DNA from 3 places in the Agrobacterium fabrum str. C58 genome. Region 1 is predicted to be linked to each of the others. Evidence: predicted binding sites of a transcription regulator. Region 1 holds the regulator's gene; each other region holds the start of a gene.

Region 1 (4,279 bases):
CAGAAGGCGGATGACGTTGTCTCCCGCCGGTACGCCGAGCAGATGTTCCGCACGCATGGCCTGCAGCAGCTCACCCGAGGGAACTCTGGCCTTGATGCCAAGCAGCAGGCCTTCGCCGCGAATTTCCTCGATGACATCGGGATAACGATCCTTCAGCGAGGCAAGCCCCTGGCGGAAAACCAGTGCGACATCACGGACCTTTTCGAGAAAGCCGTCAGCGAGAACGACGTCGAGCACGGCATTGCCGACCGCCATGGCCAGCGGATTGCCGCCATAGGTGGTGCCGTGCACGCCGGCCGTCATGCCGGAAGCGGCATCCGCCGTTGCAAGGCACGCGCCGAGCGGGAAACCGCCGCCGATACCCTTGGCAACCGCCATGATGTCAGGCGCGACACCAGTCTGCTCATAGGCAAAAAATTTGCCCGTGCGGCCAACGCCGGTCTGGACCTCATCGAAAATCAGGAGCAGGTCGTGCTCATCACAAAGCGACCGCAGCAGCTGCAGGAATTCCTTGGCCGGCGCGCGGATGCCGCCCTCGCCCTGAATGGGCTCGATCAGAAGTGCGGCCGTCTCGGCCGTGATGGCAGCCTTCAGCGCATCGACATCACCGAACGGCACCTGGTCAAAACCTTCGACCTTGGGACCGAAACCTTCGAGATATTTCTGCTGGCCGCCGGCGGCGATCGTCGCCAGCGTGCGGCCATGGAAGGCGCCTTCAAATGTGATGATGCGGAACTTTTCCGGATGTCCCTTGGAATAATGGTAACGGCGCGCGGTCTTGATCGCGCATTCCAGCGCTTCCGCGCCGGAATTGGTGAAAAAGACCTTGTCCGCAAATGTCGCTTCCGTCAGTCGCTTTGCAAGCTTTTCCTGTCCGGGCACTTCATAGAGGTTGGAGACGTGCCAGACCTTCTCGGCCTGGGTCTTGATCGCTTCCACGAGGTGCGGGTGGGCGTGGCCCAGCGAGTTGACCGCAACGCCGGCCGCAAAATCCAGATATCGCTCGCCGCTTTCCGTGAAAAGCCAGACGCCCTCGCCTCGCTCAAAGCGCAGGGGGGCTCTTGCAAACGTATCGAACAATGGCGCGGCGGCTTCGGCCATGGCTGTATCACTCCTTGCGCGGACGCGCTGTCAGACGGTTGTCAATAGGCTCTGAGGGTTATCCCTCGCCTGAAAATCAAAAATGCCGCCTTGCGGCGGCACCGGCACTATTGTCAGTTCGCCTGCCGATGTCAACAAAAGTCCGCATTTGCCGGGCGTCTCAAGCAGTAGTAGATGGAAGCTTTCGAGGCCCAAGGTGTTGCCTTTCAGACTCAACTCACCAGCAAGTTGGGGAAAACCGGAAAATCGATTCCAGATGATTCCCCCGACTCTTGCCACGGAGTCGGGCTGGCACTAGGTTAATCGCTAATTACTAGACTGCATTGCGGCGGAACTAGTCACCGAAAATCTGGCGGAAACCACGCTTGCGGCACGCCCGCGGGGCGGAGAGGGATTCTGCCGACAATACACGCGAAAAGCGGAGAAGCGGCATGAACTGGACAGACGAGCGAGTCGAGAAACTCAAGAAATTGTGGGCCGAGGGACTTAGCGCCAGCCAGATAGCAGCGCAGCTGGGCGGTGTCAGCCGTAATGCCGTTATCGGCAAGGTTCACCGTCTCAATCTGCCGGGACGCGTCAAGGCCGGCGGTCCGGTCACTTCGGCGCGTTCCGCGCCCAAGCGCGCCGCCGCCCCTGCCCCGCGCGCGACGAATTTCGCCGGTCGTGTCGGCACGGCACCGGCCCGGATCCTGACGCGTTCCAACGCGGCAACGGCTCTTCAGGAAGAGATCGGCGTCGAGACTGCAGAAGTTCTCGATTACGTTCCTTCCAGAAACGTCGTCACCCCGATTTCCCGTCGCCTGACGCTGACGGAACTGACGGAGCGCACCTGCAAGTGGCCGGTCGGCGACCCCTTGAAAGATGATTTCCATTTCTGCGGTTGTGAAGCGCTGGAATCTTCGCCCTATTGCAAGTTCCATGCGAAGCTCGCCTACCAGCCGGTTAGCGAGCGCCGTAAGGCTTGAGTGTTGCGGCACGCATTTGACACTCAAAAACTACGGGCTTTCGGGCCCGTTTTTTTGTGACAAAAGTATCGCGCTTCCCGGTCAGCGACAGCAGAGCGTCAAGGCTTTCCTCACCGCCGTCGGGTTTCGCCCGGCAATCCGGATTTCTGCGAGCCATCGGCAAGTTGTCAAAGGGATGATGCTGTCGTCTTTGCGGAAGGTTCAAAATGAAAAGGCCCGACACCATTCCGGTTTCGGGCCTTTCGATTTTGGAGTATGTCGCGCTGAAAGGAACCGTCAGTTCGGTTCCTCTCAGGCTTCCATCGAATATCCGGCACCACGCACGGTGCGGATGACATCCTGCATATGGGAGAAATTGAGCGCCTTGCGCAGGCGTCCGACATGCACGTCAACGGTACGCTCGTCGACGTAGATATCGTGGCCCCAGACGCCATCCAGCAATTGCGAGCGGGAGAACACCCGGCCCGGCGAGGTCATCAGGAACTCCAGCAGGCGGAATTCCGTCGGGCCGAGGCGCACTTCGCGGCTTTTGCGGTGAACGCGATGGGTCTCGCGATCCAGTTCGATATCACCACATTTCAGCACCGAAGACAGAACCTCGGGACGCGCCCGGCGCAGCATGGCCTTGACGCGGGCCATGAGTTCCGGCGTCGAGAACGGCTTGACGACATAATCGTCGGCGCCGGTGGCAAGGCCACGAACGCGCTCGCTCTCTTCGCCACGCGCCGTCAGCATGATGATGGGCAGGCGTTCCGTTTCCGGCCGCATTCTGAGCCTCCGGCAAAGTTCGATGCCGGAGACGCCAGGCAGCATCCAGTCCAGGATGAGAAGATCCGGAATACGCTCCTGCAACCTGATTTCCGCCTCGTCGCCACGGGGTATCGTGTCGACGTCGTATCCCTCAGCCTCGAGATTGTAACGAAGCAGGACGCTCAGCGCTTCCTCGTCTTCCACAACTGCAATCTTCGGCACCATATGCTAACTCCGCACAAGCCTCTGCCTGTCTGTTACTCGGTCACCGAACCGAGCGTGTTGGAACTGTCGTCCTTCGGACGCTCGCCCTCCGGCTGGCTGCCGGTGGCCATGTAATAGATCGTCTCGGCGATATTGGTGGCGTGGTCGCCGATACGCTCGATGTTCTTGGCGCAGAACAGAAGATGCGTGCAGGTGGTGATATTGCGCGGATCTTCCATCATGTAGGTCAGAAGCTCACGGAAGAGCGACGTATACATGGCGTCGATTTCCTCGTCGCGCTCGCGGATGGCATTGGCCTTCTCGGCGGATCGGGTGGAATAGACGTCAAGCACTTCCTTGAGCTGCACCAGCGCCAGTTCCGACAGATGCTCGATGCCACGGGCGAGCTTGCGCGGAACGCCGGTTCCGGCAACCGCAATGACGCGCTTGGCGGTATTCTTGCCGAGATCACCGACGCGCTCCAGGTCAGCGGCAATACGCAGGGTGCCGATGATTTCGCGAAGGTCAGCCGCCATCGGCTGGCGTCTGGCGATGGTGACAATCGCCTTGTCGCCGATTTCGCGCTCAGCGTGGTCAAGAATGGTATCGTCCGAAATGACTTTCTGCGCGAGCGCAGCATCGGAATTCACGAGCGCACGCACGGCGTCGCCGCACATCTGCTCGGCAAGACCGCCCATTTCGGCGATACGACGCGTCAGAAACTTCAGTTCATCATCATAGGCAGACAGAATATGCGAATGGGTCGTTGTCTGTGTCATGGTCTAGTCCTCCGGCTTGGCCTGCATGCGCGTGCCCGGAAGCGGGCACGGCAGAGGCACCAGTCTTGTTCGGTTTCGAGAAAGCGCCGGCCAGGATCAGCCGAAGCGGCCCATGATGTAGTCCTGCGTGCGCTGGTCGTCCGGATTGGTGAACATCTTGTCGGTTTCGTTTTCTTCGACAAGGTGACCAAGGTGGAACATGGCCGTGCGCTGGGAAACACGCGCCGCCTGCTGCATGGAGTGCGTGACGATGACGATCGTGTAATTGGTGCGCAGTTCGTGGATCAGTTCCTCGACCTTGGCGGTCGCGATCGGGTCCAGCGCCGAGCACGGCTCGTCCATCAGGATCACTTCGGGGCTGACGGCAACTGCGCGGGCGATGCACAGACGCTGCTGCTGACCGCCGGAAAGGCCGGTGCCGGATTCCAGCAGACGGTCCTTCACTTCGTTCCAGAGACCGGCCTTCTGCAGGCTATGCTC
Region 2 (4,279 bases), 240 kb from region 1:
GCAGACCATATCGTTGCATGAAACTGCGGTTGAACACATGGCGATGTGCAGCCGTCAGCCTCTCGCGCTCGGCGGTGTTGAGAATGAAGCTGGACGACATCAGGCCGCTCCCCGTCCGAATTCGAAGGATTGTTGGCCGATCAGTCTGCGGCGCAGCCAGCTGGAGAACTGGTCGACGGCGATGATGGTGATCAGCAGAAGGATGATGATGGCATAGGTCTTCGAGGCGTGATCGTTTCCGATCGACAGACGGAAGACCTCGCCGATGCCGCCGCCGCCGACGGCGCCGATGATCGTGGAAGCGCGCACATTGATTTCGGCGCGCAGCAGTGCGTAGGAGACGAAATTGGGCAGGACCTGCGGCACGATGGCGAAGCGTACCCGCTCCAGCCAGTTGGCACCGGCGGCACGCAGGCCTTCATCCGGCTTCATATCGGCATTTTCCACGACTTCGAAGAACAGCTTGCCCAGCGCACCAATCGTATGGACCGAAATCGCGATGATGGCGGCGATCGGACCGATCGAGAGGATAGCGGTCAGCAGCCCGGCGACGACGATTTCCGGAAAGGCGCGCAGCACTTCCATCACCCGGCGCACCACCCAGCGCACAAGACCGGCGCCGACGAGATTGGTGGAGGCAAAGAAGCAGAGCACGAAGGCGAAACTCGTGCCGATGATTGTCGAGACAAGGGCGATATTGAGCGTGATGATCAGCTGGTAGATGAAGTGCGGGATGTAGAAACCGTCGGTGATGTAAACGCGATCGGCGACATAATTATATTTCAGCGAACCGTCCGCATAAGGCGACGGCAGGTCGAACATCGCCCGGAAGATTTCCAGCGGACTGTCAGGCACGAAGGTCTTCATGAAATCGAAGAAATAGGGCAGGCGCTCGAAGAACTTGCCTGAATTGGCCGCATTGGCGAAATTCAGGGAGGCGGCGAGGATGACGAGAAAGATCACGAGCGAAATGACGGTATAGATCCGTCGTGTCGCAAGCTGCTGTTGATAATGGCGCATGACCGTCCGGGACGATGCGCTCAACCCCTCGGGTGATAGGGTACCATTGTGCAGTGTGGTCGCCATGCCGCTTTTCCTTTATTGGCAAAAGCGGCGACGCCGCAAGGCACCGCCGCTTCCGAATATGATCTGAGGATCAGCCGCCGATAACGGACTTACGGGCGTCGATGATCGTCTGGTAGAAGGACGGATCGACCTTGATGTAGGCGGTGTTCTTGCCCTGGGTGAAGCCCTGGAAGCATGCGAGGTCCTTCTTTGGCAGTTCCATGAAGAAGTCTTCGACTTTCTGCTTCATCGCGTCGCCGAGCTTGTTGGTGACCATCAGCGGACCGTTCGGGATCAGCGGCGACTTCCAGACCTGAACGATATCGTCCATGTCCAGATTGCCCTTCTTGACCATCTGGTAGAGGTTGCCGGCGGTGTAGCCTTCTTCCCACTTGCCAACGCCCGAACCGAAGGTGGTGCCGACGTCGAACTTCTTGTCGAGAACGGCGAGAACGAGGTTCTCATGGCCGCCGCCGAAACCGGTTTCGGAGAAGTATTCCTTGACCGGAACGCCGGTTTCCTTCGGGATAGCCACGTTCGGAACGAGGAAGCCGGAGGTGGAGTCGGGGTCGGCGAAGCCGATCTTCTTGCCCTTGGCATCAGCCAGCGTCTTGATGCCGCTGTCCTTGCGGGCAACCATGATCGTGTAATAACCGGTCGAACCATCGGCGCCGGCCGTGGTCAGGATCGGGTCGACAGCCTTCGGGTCGGCCAGAGCGATCTTGGCGTAGGAGGATGCGCCCATGGAGGCGATGTCGATGGTGCCGCCGAGCAGGCCCTGGATGACGCCGTTATAATCCGGCGACGGGAAAACCTGAACTTCGGAAACGCCGGTTGCAGCCTTGAGGCCATCGGCAACGCACTTGGTGTTGCGGATCTGGTCGGCTTCGTTTTCGGAACCGTCGAGACCGATGCGCAGAACCTTGACGTCCTGAGCCATGGCGGAACCGGCCAGAACGCCAAGGGCGACTGCCGAAAGAAGGACTTTCTTCAACATGGACTTTCTCCTGTTTCCCGGCGAGCCGGAGTTTGTTGTGAAATGTCGGCCCTTGACGCGGGCGCAAACGATGCTGAGCGGTTCCTCAGAGCCCGGCGAGAGCGAGCGGTTCGGGGCCGGCAGATTGCTGAACCGGACGCGCGGCAAGCTGCGCGCCGGGAATATTGATGCTGGTCGAGGTCATGGTCTCGTCGATGCCGGAGCCTTGAGAATCGGTTCCGTAAATCTCGGTAACGGCGGCAGCCGTCAACTCGGCGGGGGTTCCATCAAAGACGACACGACCCTGAGACATGCCGATGATGCGTTCGCAATAATTGCGCGCCGTATCCAGCGTGTGCAGGTTGGTGATGACGGTGATGCCTTCGCGTTCGTTGATGTCGCGCAGCGCGTCCATCACGATCTTGGCATTGAGGGGATCGAGCGAGGCGATCGGCTCATCGGCCAGCACCATCTTCGGAGACTGCATCAGTGCGCGGGCAATGGCGACGCGCTGCTGCTGGCCCCCGGAAAGCGTACCCGCCGCCTGCATGGCCACATGCTCGATGCCGAGGCGCTCCAGCGCGGCGATCGCCATCAGCCGTTCTTCATGGCTGAAGATGTTGAACAGGCTCAGAGCCGTCGAACGGTGGTTGAGGCGGCCGAGCATGACGTTGGTGAGCACGTCGAGGCGCGGCACCAGATTGAACTGCTGGAAGATCATGGCGCAGTCGCGCTGCCAGGCGCGCAGCGCCGCACCCTTCAGCGACGAGACTTCCGTATCGTTGAAATGAATGGAACCCGAAGACGGATCGACGAGGCGGTTGATCATGCGCAACAGCGTCGATTTGCCGGCGCCCGAGCGTCCGATCACACCGACCATCTGACCCTGCGGTATCTCGACATCAACGGAATCGACCGCAGTGTGCTTGCCGAAACGGCGCGTGACTTGCTTCAGGTGAAAGCTCATTTCCCCGTCCAATCTTCTTTTGACGGGGTTCGACGTAACAGCGGTGCGTGAAGCGGGAGTGTCAGTTTGATGAAGAAAATATTACATAATTCACAGATACGACACCCGGGGGGTTCGCCGACAAACCTTCGTCAGGCTTGTCATGCGGTGGGAGCCGACAAACAGAAATCCCGGGACATGGCCCCGGGAATGCAATTGCTTCGGGATAAGCGGAGTTCATCCGCCATATTTCGCCACGAAATCCTCGGCGTCGAGTGCGCGGAAATCCTCCAGCGCGCTGCGCAGCCTCGCATGGTCCCAATCCCACCAATTCAGATCATCCATGCGCTTGCCAAGCTCCGCGGGAAAACGCTCGCGGATCAGCCGGGCGGGCACGCCGCCGACGATGGTGTAGGGCGCAACATCTTTGGAAACGACCGCCCCGGCCCCGATGACTGCACCGTTCCCCACCGTGATGCCGGGCAGGATGGTCGCACCATGGCCGATCCAGACATCGTGGCCGATCACCACCCGTTTGGCGCGGCGGGCGGCGAAGAAGTCAGTTTCATCTTCGGCGTCGTCCCAGTAGCTGCGGGCGCGATAGGTGAAATGGTGCAATGTGGCCCGCTGCATCGGATGATTGGTGGCATTGATGCGGACGGAAGCGGCGATGTTGACGAATTTGCCGATGGTGGCACACCAGATTGCGCCATCCTGCATGACGTAGGAGTAGTCGCCCATCTCGACCTCCTCGAGGCGGCAGCGCTCCGAAATTTCGGTATAGCGGCCGATCGAAGAATTGGTGACGCGGGCACTTTCATGGATGACGGGTTCGAGACCGACCTTGACACTCATGCCGCTGCCTTCCGCGGAGAGAATTGCGAAACGTCGAGAATGCGGTCAGCCACGGCTTCGCGCACCTCCTCGTCGTGGAAGATGCCGAGCAGCGCGGTGCCCTTTTCTTTTTTCTCCCTGATCATGTCGACCACCACACGCCGGTTGGTGGCGTCGAGCGAGGCGGTCGGCTCGTCGAGAAGCAGGATCGCATGATCGGTGATGAAACCGCGGGCGATATTGACCCGCTGCTGCTCACCGCCCGAAAAGGTTGCTGGTGGTAGCGACCACAATTCCCGTGGCAGGTTGAGTTTCGAAAGCAGCATGGCCGCCTGCTCACGCGCATCTTCAGCGGCAACCTTGCGCGCCAGAAGCGGCTCGGCAACGACGTCGATGGCCGCGACACGCGGCACCGTGCGCAGGAACTGGCTGACATAACCGATGGTGCGGTGGCGGAT
Region 3 (4,279 bases), on a different replicon from region 1:
AGGCGGTTATCGCGATGACGGGCCTTAAGCGCTTTAAGCGAATTCTTGATTTTCATTTTACTGGTCCGCAGTTTTGCATGGCTTTTGCCGTGCTATTCAAACAATCAAAAGCGCGCAACGGGGCGCGCTCTTTTCGGTTGGCAGGCAGATACCTGTTTGAGCCCTGCCTGTCAACACTTGGCCGTGCCTTTGCCCTAAAAGACTAGGCCTTTCCTGTGTGCAGAAGCTCGGTCACATGGCCCATCTTGCGGCCAGGCCTTGCTTCCGTCTTGCCATAGAGATGCACGAGACAGTCTTTTTTCGACAGCCATGCGGGCACGTCGTTGATGTCGTCGCCGATCAGATTGGTCATCACACAATCGGAATGGCGATCCGTGCTGCCAGGGGCAAGGTCCGACACGGCCCGGATATGCTGCTCGAACTGCGAGATCGCACAAGCCGCTTCCGTCCAGTGGCCGGTATTGTGGACACGCGGCGCCATTTCATTGGCAACCAGAGAACCATCCGGCAGGACGAAAAATTCAATACCGATGACGCCGACATACTCGAGCGCGGCGAGAAGCTTTTCGGCCGATTGCACGGCGACAGCCTTTGCGGCATCGGAAAGTGCTGCCGGCACCGTCGATGTGTGCAGAATGCCGTTCAGATGGACGTTTTCGGCCGGATCGTAACAGGTGACGGTACCGTCCTGGAAACGGGCGGCGATGATCGAAATTTCCCGCTCGAAGGCGACGAAACTTTCGAGGATCAGCGGCACGCCGCCGAGCGCCGCAAAGGCGCCTGTGAGGTTTTCGCCGCCCCGGAAGAGACGCTGGCCCTTGCCGTCATAACCCATACGGCGGGTTTTCAGCACACCCTTGCCGCCAAAGGCGGTCAAGGCAGCTTCCAGCTCGTCCTGGCTATCCACGGCGCGAAAATCGGCGGTCGGAATGCCGCAACCATTGAGGAAGCGTTTTTCCGTCAAGCGGTCCTGCGAGGCGCTGAGCGCCTGCGCCGGCGGGTAGACGGGCACGGAGGCGCTGAGTTTTTCGGCGGCTGCGACAGGCACGTTTTCGAATTCGTAGGTCACGACATCGCAGCGGCTTGCGAGTTCGGCAAGCGCCTTTTCGTCGTCATATTCCGCAACGATCTGGTCATTGCAAACCTGCGCGGCCGGACAATCGGCCTGCGGCTCCAGCACGATGGTGCGGTGGTTGAGGCGGGCCGCTGCCATGGCCAGCATCCGGCCAAGCTGCCCGCCGCCGATGATGCCGATGGTCAGGTTATTCGTCTTTGCCATCACGTTTTTCGTCACTGGGCGCTGTCCATCGGATATTCCGCGACGGCAGCCGACTGGCGGGCACGCCAGGCATCCAGCCGGTCGGCCAGGTCCTCGTCGCTGAGCGCCAGGACCGCAGCGGCCAGAAGGGCGGCATTGATGGCACCGGCCTTGCCGATGGCAAGCGTGCCGACGGGAATGCCGGCGGGCATCTGCACGATGGAATAGAGGCTGTCCTGACCGGACATGGTCTTCGACTGCACAGGAACCCCGAAGACCGGAAGCGGCGTCATGGCGGCCGTCATGCCGGGCAGGTGGGCGGCCCCGCCCGCACCGGCGATAATGACCTTGAAACCCTCGTCCTTTGCGCCATTGGCAAAGTCATAAAGCCGGTCCGGGGTGCGGTGGGCGGAAATGATGCGGGCTTCATATTCCACGTCGAGCGCATCCAGCGTATCGGCGGCGTTCTTCATGGTTTCCCAGTCGGACTGGCTGCCCATGATGATGGCGACGGGGGGCGTTTCTGCTGTCACGTAATCTCTCCGGCTCAGGCGATGATATCGGGAATGACCTGATCTTCGATCTGGGTCATCTTGTCCTTGACGGCCAGCTTCTTCTTTTTCATGCGCTGTATTCTCAACGCATCGCAGCTGGTCTGGATCATCGCGTTGATCGCCGCGTCATAATCCTCATGCTCCTGGCGCAGCCGCGCCAGCGTGAGCCTGATGTCCGCCTGGTCCTGATCGGGCATCTCGTCATCCCCATTTTATGCCGCCGGATCAGCTCCGGCGCGTATGTGATCGTTCACGAGCCTCTATCATCAAATCGCGGTAACGGGAAGTTATCCGTTGCGACCAAATTGCCCACATATTGCCTTCATTTCGCCTTCGACAAGCGGCGCGATCCATGTCACATTGCCGTCGTAAACCTGAAACTCCAGCGATGGAGAGCTGGAGGTAGGTTCAAAAAGGAAGGACGTGCCGCATGACCATTCAGGCTCATATTGCATCGCTCGAAAAGAAACACGGTGCTCTGGAGGAGGAGCTCGAGAGTATTCTTGCTTCCCCGTCGTCTGACGACAAAGAGATCGCGGACCTTAAGCGTCGAAAACTGCGCCTGAAGGATGAGCTGCAGAGGCTCAAGGCCTCAACGAGACATTGATTTATGCCAGATCGCCGGCCCTCGACAAATGAAGTGCCGGCGGTCTGAGCCTTTTGAGCTCTGGTGGCTAAAACCTGCTGCCAGAGCTTTTTATTGCCGGGTCTAGAACGGCAGTCCGTCCCACAGCAGTTTCAGCGCTGCAATCAGCGCCATGGAATACATTAACGGGTAGAACACGGCCGGTTTCAGATATTTCACCACCCTTGCACCGGCGAGCGTCGCCAGCATGGCCACCGGCAGCAGGCTGGCCGAGGTCTTGAGGTTGGTGGCGTCGAGCGCGCCGAGCGCGAAATAGGGGATGAGCTTGATCGCGTTCATGATGGCGAAGAAACGCACGCTCATGCCGGTATAGGTCTTTGGATCGAGCTTCAGCGGCAGAACATAGATCTGGAAAGGCGGACCGCCCGCATGGGCGACGAAGCTTGCATAACCCGACAGGCTGGACCAGAGCGTCGCGGCGGCCGGTCTTTGCGGTTTGGCCGGTATTTCCTGGCCTCTGCGGCTTTTGAAGCTCTCATAGAAATAACGCAGTACGAACAGGATCGTGACCGAGGCGACGACAAGGCGCATGGCATTTGCGGAAATGAGGCTGGATGTCGCCCAGCCGAGCGCGATGCCGGCGATGGCGCCGGGCAGCATGATGAGCAGCGTTTCTCGGTGGTTATGGTGTCGCCACGCCCAGAGAGCCACAAGATCCATGACGATCAGGATCGGCAGGAAGATCGCCGCCGCCTGTACAGGCGAAACGGCAAGCGCCATCAGCGGCACGCCCATCAGCGCCAGAGCGCCGCCAAGTCCCCCTTTGGAAAGGCCGACAAGCACGACTGCGGGGATGGCGACGAGATAAAAATGAAAATCGGTCAGCATGGATGTATGGTTGATCCTTTCGCCGGTCCGGTTTATCGGATTTGTCATATGAAAACGAGTGCAGATCGCGCCATAAGCGTCCTCTGCCTGAAATGGACGAAACGATGAGCATTGTTGAAGACCGTTGCCGCCTTGTCCTGATCGTTCCGCAAAGGGACGATGCGCAAAAGCAGGTGACAGAGGTGGAAGACGCATTGCGGGGCGGCGATGTCGCTTCGGTCATCATTCCGCAATACGGTCTGGATGACGCCGCTTTCCAGAAATGGGCCGAACTGATCGTGCCGATCGTCCAGGCGGCGGGTGCCGCCGCCCTCATCGCCGGCGACAGCCGCACGGCTAGCCGGGTGAAGGCGGATGGCCTGCATGTGGGGGGCAATGCCGAGGCGCTTGCCGAGGCGGTGGAAAACTTCACGCCGAAGCTGATCGTCGGCGGCGGCAATGCCGATGATCGCCACAAGGCGCTGGAAATGGGTGAGTCCAATCCGGATTATGTCTTTTTTGGAAAGCTGGAAGGCGACATCAAGCCGGAGGCCCATCCCAAAAATCTGGCGCTCGGGGAGTGGTGGGCGTCGATGATCGAAATCCCGGCCATCGTCATGGGCGGCACGGATCTGTCGTCAGTGGTTGCTGTTTCCGAAACCGGCGTGGAATTCGTGGCAATGCGCAGCGGTGTTTTCGACAATGCATCTGGCGCTGCCCAGGCTGTTTCCGAAATCAACGCTTTGCTTGACGAAAAAGCGCCACGGTTTGGCGGTTGATACAGGCGATGTTCATGCGCTCGGTTCCTCTCTGCCTTTCCGTTTCGCTGCTGGCGCTCGCTTTCGGTGCGCCCGCGGGTGTCGCCTTTGCCCAGTCGGGACCGCAGAGCGAAAGCAATGCCATGTCCCGCCAGCTGGAAAATGAGGCCCAGCCTACCCGACAGGGCCGGGTGCAATCGGAAGAGCAGAAGGATCTCGAGCCGTCTTCCGGCGTCAACGTTTATCAGCGCATGGG

What was found. Region 1 encodes PhoB, which activates phosphate uptake and scavenging genes when phosphate is short. Its sites were predicted from a motif close to TGTCATNNANCTGTCAT; they were not measured.
Region 2: the regulator PhoB is predicted to act here: its motif matches at 3,067-3,083, upstream of phnC (phosphonate ABC transporter ATP-binding protein).
Region 3: the regulator PhoB is predicted to act here: its motif matches at 2,166-2,182, upstream of ATU_RS17440 (YdcH family protein).

Annotation. Positions count from the first base shown of each region.
Region 1 covers NC_003062.2:420,851-425,129, reverse strand. The annotation lists gene ATU_RS02055 (aspartate aminotransferase family protein) at 1-1,101, opposite strand, end outside; gene ATU_RS02050 (GcrA family cell cycle regulator) at 1,533-2,066, shown strand; gene phoB (phosphate regulon transcriptional regulator PhoB) at 2,358-3,041, opposite strand; gene phoU (phosphate signaling complex protein PhoU) at 3,074-3,799, opposite strand; gene pstB (phosphate ABC transporter ATP-binding protein PstB) at 3,896-4,279, opposite strand, start outside.
Region 2 covers NC_003062.2:176,336-180,614, forward strand. The annotation lists gene phnE (phosphonate ABC transporter, permease protein PhnE) at 1-100, opposite strand, end outside; gene phnE (phosphonate ABC transporter, permease protein PhnE) at 100-1,086, opposite strand; gene phnD (phosphonate ABC transporter substrate-binding protein) at 1,157-2,062, opposite strand; gene phnC (phosphonate ABC transporter ATP-binding protein) at 2,148-3,008, opposite strand; gene ATU_RS00835 (transferase hexapeptide repeat family protein) at 3,225-3,842, opposite strand; gene phnL (phosphonate C-P lyase system protein PhnL) at 3,839-4,279, opposite strand, start outside.
Region 3 covers NC_003063.2:833,909-838,187, reverse strand. The annotation lists gene ykgO (type B 50S ribosomal protein L36) at 1-56, opposite strand, end outside; gene ATU_RS17455 (5-(carboxyamino)imidazole ribonucleotide synthase) at 203-1,279, opposite strand; gene purE (5-(carboxyamino)imidazole ribonucleotide mutase) at 1,291-1,758, opposite strand; gene ATU_RS17445 (YdcH family protein) at 1,806-2,009, opposite strand; gene ATU_RS17440 (YdcH family protein) at 2,243-2,419, shown strand; gene ATU_RS17435 (sulfite exporter TauE/SafE family protein) at 2,522-3,286, opposite strand; gene ATU_RS17430 (thiamine phosphate synthase) at 3,391-4,044, shown strand; gene ATU_RS17425 (tetratricopeptide repeat protein) at 4,053-4,279, shown strand, end outside.